2 regions of the Staphylococcus carnosus genome follow, and region 1 is predicted to be linked to the other one. Evidence: predicted binding sites of a transcription regulator. Region 1 holds the regulator's gene; the other holds the start of a gene.
The links. The regulator LexA, encoded in region 1, represses DNA repair genes until DNA is damaged. The targets are predictions, from matches to a motif close to CGAACATATGTTCG.
Positions count from the first base shown of each region.

Region 2: DYE31_RS04890 (YolD-like family protein) is a predicted target of LexA. The motif match lies at 1,294-1,307, and genes of this name have one in related genera.

Region 1 covers NZ_UHCT01000001.1:1,576,331-1,579,760, forward strand. Annotated here, with positions in the region: gene tkt (transketolase) at 1-239, opposite strand, end outside; gene DYE31_RS07570 (DUF896 domain-containing protein) at 441-683, opposite strand; gene sosA (DNA damage-induced cell division inhibitor SosA) at 817-1,050, opposite strand; gene lexA (transcriptional repressor LexA) at 1,194-1,817, shown strand; gene DYE31_RS07585 (CAP domain-containing protein) at 1,911-2,930, opposite strand; gene guaC (GMP reductase) at 2,953-3,430, opposite strand, start outside.
Region 2 covers NZ_UHCT01000001.1:1,039,751-1,043,180, reverse strand. Annotated here, with positions in the region: gene pglS (6-phosphogluconolactonase) at 144-1,178, opposite strand; gene DYE31_RS04890 (YolD-like family protein) at 1,344-1,754, shown strand; gene DYE31_RS12740 (hypothetical protein) at 1,802-1,975, opposite strand; gene DYE31_RS04880 (C45 family autoproteolytic acyltransferase/hydolase) at 2,415-3,430, shown strand, end outside.

The DNA.
Region 1 (3,430 bases):
GATACATGAAGTAAGCTGTAAAGCAATGCAGAACCATGTCCTGCAGACAAGATGAATCTATCTCTATTAAAATATTCATTTGAATTAGGATTAAAGTTCAAATGACGTGTCCAAAGCGTATATGCCATTGGCGCAGCACCCATTGGTAATCCTGGGTGTCCAGAATTTGCTTTCTCAACTGCATCAATACTTAATGCTCTTATCGTATTAACTGCAAGTTCATCTTTTTTGTCAAACATCAATAAAACTTCCTTTCTATACAGCATCATTTTATGCCATTATACATTATCTATAGTCCGTTTTACATTTATTGTTCTTATGAAACCGTTACCAATCAAAATAAATTATTTACTCTTTTACTTTTTTATAAAAAAATACCGCTTCAACACTATGCTGATGCGGTATAGCTCTATTTTAAAAATCAAATTCAACCTTTGATTTTAGCTTCTTTTATTTTGATCACGTTGTATCTTTTTCAATTTATCCGGAGTTACGTCGTTACTTTCAGGGTCTAACACTTTTGTATTTTCGATTTGCTGTTTAAATCCTTCGCGGAAAGTATCAAGATATTTTTGATGTAGTTCTGCTCTTTCCTTCGCTTCTTCTTTAGTTAAGCCTTCTTCTTTTTTCTTCTTTGAAAGTTCATTAATTCTATTAATTGTTTTTTTATGTTCTTCAGACATTTGTATAACCTCCATCATGCTGATAATCATTTATAATATCAAATTATTCTTTAAAATTAAAATGATACTCTGTTTATCTAGCTATTCCCTTTTTCAACAGATTATACACTTCATTAGAGACCAAACATTATTTTTAATGTAGTACAGCAATTAATGGTTTGCTTTCTTGTTCGCTATCCGCTTTAATATATCCTTCACGTTCGGCTTTTTGTTCTGCTTTAGCAGATATTGTATGATCTGTCATTTCGTACACTTGTTCTTTACCTTCAGATTGGTTTGCACTTATTATAAAAGCTGAAAACAGTATAAATGAAGTCAATAATACTGCAGAATACGCTAAAAAAGTCGATTGATATTTCTTAATCATTTTCCAACACTCCCAGAACATTTGTTTGCATAAACACAATATCAGAACGATTGTTCGCTGTCAATACTTTTACGAACAAATGTTTGTAAATGTGCTGTTCGCATGCTATAATAAGAACAAACTAGAAGAGGATGTGCTTTAATATGACAGAATTAACGAAACGTCAAAGCGAAATTTATGAATATATAAAAACTGTTGTCCACACAAAAGGTTATCCGCCTAGTGTCAGAGAGATCGGAGAAGCAGTAGGATTAGCGTCCAGTTCAACTGTGCATGGACATCTATCCAGACTTGAAAGCAAAGGTTACATCAGACGTGATCCTACCAAACCAAGAGCAATTGAAATTGTCAGTGATCAACTTGAAGAAAATGCTGAAATGGAAGGTACTATCCATGTTCCTGTTATCGGTAAAGTTACTGCCGGTGTTCCTATTACAGCTGTGGAAAATATTGAAGAATACTTCCCGCTTCCCGAACACTTAACTTCTACGCACAACAGCGACATTTTTATCTTAAATGTAGTAGGAGACAGTATGATTGAAGCTGGTATTCTCGATGGCGATAAAGTCATTGTCCGCAGCCAAACGATTGCTGAAAACGGTGATATTATCGTAGCGATGACTGAAGATGACGAAGCTACTGTCAAACGTTTCTACAAAGAGAAACATCGTTATCGTTTGCAACCAGAAAACAGCACAATGGATCCTATTTATTTAGAGCAAGTTACCGTTTTAGGTAAAGTTGTAGGTTTATTCAGAGAACTTTAATATACCTTTTCTGTTTGCATATTATCTCTTCTAAATAATCAGCACGTAAAAATCACCTCGGGACTGAGATTTCTCAGACCCGAGGTGATTTTTTTAACCTGTATAATCTTCTGTCCAGAACGGTTGTCTTTCTTTATTAAAACTGACACCGACACCTAAATTCTTAAAGTTAGACTGCAAGATATTTTTTCGATGTCCTTCTGAATTCATCAAACCTTCATGTGCAAAAATACTGCTTTGTTGACCATAGGCTAGATTTTCACCTGCTGTTTGATAATCAATTCCATCTTTTTGCATTCGATCAAAAGGTGATTCACCTTTTAAGTTATTATGATCAAAGTAGTGATTATCTGCCATATCATCACTGTGCTTACGCGCAGTATCCGATAATGGTTGATTGTATTTTAATACTGGTTTATCTTTTTGAACACGTTCTGCGTTGACTAAATCAAAATCTTGTAATTCAAAACCTTTTTCAAGCGAAGATGAAGGCGCCCCATATTGCTGTGTCAGACGGTCCTCCATTGTTTTACTCACCTGCATGAGCCCTTTCACTTGATTGTTTTCATGTTGATCATAAAATACAGTCGTATAAATGTTGTCTTTATTAAACACATCATACTCATCATTATCTAACTCAAACCGATATTTTCCTTTAGTAATTGAATCTAGAGGTTTGCCCATGCGTGATCGGACTGTATCTTGTGGTGTGCCATATTTAATCTTAGATTTAGACGAAATAACATTTTGGTTCGTATACATGGCATTTACTTTATTATCAATATAACTGACCATGATAAATGAATGATATTGATTATGATAGGTATACCATTTCAAACCATATTCATTGGCAGTTACCCTTTGAGGTTGTCCTAACTGTTTTTCTACTTGCGCTTTATCCATATTCATCTGAATATTTCTAATCGCAAAGTCTTGTTTATCAGGAACTTTCAACGCTTCTTTATTGATACTTTCTTTAGCTGCTAAAGCTTGGATTTTTCCTCTTGCTTGTTCTTGTATATGTTCCATCCACGGTGTTTCTTTTACCGGCATACATAATGCGATAAGCAAAAATACCGTGACCAGTCCAAACCATTTTCTAATTTTGGACACCCCCGCACATTAGTACAAAATCTTAGTCTCTGTCACCATTGAAAATAGAATTTCTAACAATGACATAATCTACTTTGCGTAAAGAGTCTAAATCTTTACCGCCTGCATATGAAATTGAACTTTGTAAGTCTTGTTGCATTTCAGTCAATGTATCAGCCAATGTACCTTTATGTTCGACAAACATTTTTTTGCCTTCAACATTTTTATGTTCGCCTTTTTGGAATTCTGACGCACTGCCGAAGTATTCTTTATAAAGTTTGCCATCTAATTCAACAGTTTCACCAGGAGATTCTTCATGTGCTGCAAATAAAGATCCTACCATAACCATTGAAGCTCCGAAACGGATAGATTTAGCAATATCACCATGTGTTCTGATACCACCATCAGCAATCATCGGTTTACGGGCTGCTTTACTGCAATGATTGATTGCAGCTAATTGCCAACCGCCTGTACCAAAACCAGTTTTAATTTTAGTGATACATACACGCCCAGGTCCAATA
Region 2 (3,430 bases), 540 kb from region 1:
TTATCATAATTTTCTGGATATTTAACTAAAATTATGTAAACGTATACATAAATTTTGTTTATCGTTTTAATAAGTGCTTTTTATTGCAGAGCATAAAAAAACACCGATGCAATTTAAGCATCGGTATTTTATCTAAGTCATAATTAATCAAAGATTACACAAACCCCTTCTGCAGCATGATGTTGACCATCTGTTAAACTCAACTTGCCGCTTTCAGGGTGACGTTCAAAGACTGTCACTTTGTAATCTCCTTCTTGATGTGCACAAACTAAATATTTATCATCTTCTGTAATGTTAAAGTCACGTGGAAATTCATCACCGCTTGGCACAATTTCTACCAACTCTAATTCATCACCTTTATCATTTACAGCAAACACAGCAATGCTATCATGCCCTCTATTGCTGATATATAGGAAACGTTGGTCGTGTGATAAATGTACACCTGCTAGTTTACTTTCACCTTTGAAATCTTCAGGTACTGTTGAATAACTAGCAATCTCTTCAAAATGACCGTTTACATATTTTGTTACGCTGACTTTATTGGCTAATTCATGCACTACGTAAGCATATTTTCCATTATTATTAAATTCAATATGGCGAGGACCAAAGCCTGCTTTAAACTCAGAAACTGCTGCTACATCATATCCATTTTTATTAAATGAATAACTAACAATACGATCTGTTCCCAAGTCACAAGCAGCTACAAATTTTTTGTCAGGCGTTTGATGTGCGTAATGTACATGAGGATGGTCCTGTCTTTCATTTGGTCCGGTTTTATAATTATGTTTCAATTCCTCAATCAATCTCACTACTTCTCCAGTTGATGAATCTAATTCATATAATCGGATAATTCCTGCACCATATACCGCTTCAAACAAATAATCTCCATCATCAGATACTGAGATATAGCACCCAGTACCTTCAACAGAATCTAAACATTTATTTAACAAAAATAACTGACCGTCATTTTCTACACGGAAGCTCGCTATGCCACAACGTTCTCCTTCTTTTGTTATCGCATATAAAAATTGATTTTTTCTTGCTAGATAAGTTGATGCTTCAATTTCAAATCCTGTTTCTACTTTTTCAATTGCAGCTTTCGCTTCGTCCAATACGAAACGATAAATGCCCTTTCCTTCTTTTTTTGTATAAGATCCAATATAACCTGCTTTCGTCATTATTTAACCTCCTCTATTACTAATCATTGTAAGATATTCTTGTACAAAAAGATAATACTTCGATATTAGTTGTTCGACTTTATATCTAAAATAAGCATAAATCTACTTAAAATAGCGAACAAGTGTTCGTATAATTAAATTATCAACTTGAACAATGAGCAGGTGATGACTTTGAAATATTCAAATTCAGAAACAGATTATCGGAAGATTCCACGCAGCCAATTAGAGACGAATATTCCTCAAGGAAGAGGAATGGTAAAATGGGCACCATTTGCCACCTTACCAGAACAATTCGAACGTTTACATCAATATGTAACAGATCAAACAAAAGTAGAACGCCCTGTACTATCTGAAGATCAAATCCATGAACTCAACCAAAAAATTTATATTGCTTTCAACAAGAACTGCCCTATCAAAGTACGCTATTTTTACAATGGAAGAATTCTCATGATGAATATGATGCCTAAAAAAATTGACTCCTTAGAACAATTATTGATTGGACAGGAGTTAAAAACAAAACAAAATGTAAAACTTTCTTTATTAGACGTTACTCAAATTTCTTTAATTCGCCTCTAAAACAGAAAATGCACTTGCTGAATCAACCAGCAAGTGCTATCTCTTAATTATTCATTTCCAGATTCGATATCTGAAACGATTTCTTTTGTTCTTCTTTCAATGTCTTCAAAATCTTTCTTAAAGACATAAGCAAATACTGCTACACCTACGCCAACAACTAATGACACGATAAGTGCTAAGCCGAAGAAAAACTTGAAAAAGCCTTTAATAAAGTCTAACATTTTACTCTCACCTCTATAAAAATAATAGCCTGCATATTGTAATAATAGCACACTTAATTTCATCATTAAAACATATACCCTGATATGTTTTAATTCAAGCATTTTAGTTACTAAAAAATTAAGTGAAATATATACTTTAAATATGTAAAAAACGAAATAACTTACTTACCTAACGGAAAGTTAATTATTTCGTTGATTGTAAGATTACTGATTAAACGCCTCTCCACCATCTATATACAGCAGAGTACGCTTTGTTATAATAATCTTGAAACATAGCTATCACCCCTGAACGTTTACTCCGCGTTTCAAGTGACATTGACACTGTATACACTGTTCCTTTACTAACTATATTGTAATACACAATTATTTCCCAAGTCTATTAATAAAAAATTACATTATTATGACAATTGTAAAAACAAAAAATTAAGGAGATATTTCAATGCAGAAAGTTCAATCGGATATCATGACATTTCGAGGTTCCCACTTTGATTTAGGTGTGGAAACTGGAAAATGGATGAAACAGACACGTTTGCTTCAAAATAGAGAAAAAGAATGGAAAAAACGGCTACCTCGCTTTGATATTGATGCTAATGAAACTCATTCAATATTTCAAACCTATGCGCCGCAAATTTGGGAAGAATTGATCGGAATGCGAGAAGTTCTTGAACTGCCGATTCGCCAAATTGTATTCAACTTTGCCCATTATCGTTTTACACCTATAAAAAAAGACAGTGGTTGTACAGTTTTTTTAGGTAATGATTACCTTGTTAGAAACTATGATTATCATCCTGCTACTTATGATGGCCGTTACCTGCTTTATCAGCCTAATGATGGAGGGTACGCACAAATAGGACCTACTTCTAGAGTGACAGGAAGAATGGATGGTTTAAACGGAGAAGGACTTGCAATGGGTTATAATTTTATGCATCGCAAAAAACCAGCTAATGGCTTTGTTTGCTATATGATTGGAAGACTGATTCTAGAACTATGTAAAAATACAGAGGAAGCAATTCAACTACTGTCAGAAATTCCACATCGCAGTTCATTCAGCTATATTATGATGGATAAAAATTTAAATCATGCTATCGTTGAAGTTTCTCCCAGAGATATTAATGTACGCTACGATCGGACATGTACTAATCATTTTAAATTACTTACGCACGAAAATAGAAACTATACTAAAGAGTCGAAAGAACGCCTTGCACGCACTTTGAAACAAACTGATATTCAAATGGATAAAAGAAAAGCATTTGAATTATTTAATAACCCTGAATATGAAATTTACAGTAAATTATTCAGCAGCTGGTCTGGTACGATACACACAAGTATGTATAATCCTGAAACAATGGAAGCATGGATTGCATTAGGTGAAAATGGTACACCGGTTCAAATTGATTTTAATAAATGGTTAGCTGGAAATGAACTCAATATTCATTCATTTGACGGCTATATTGA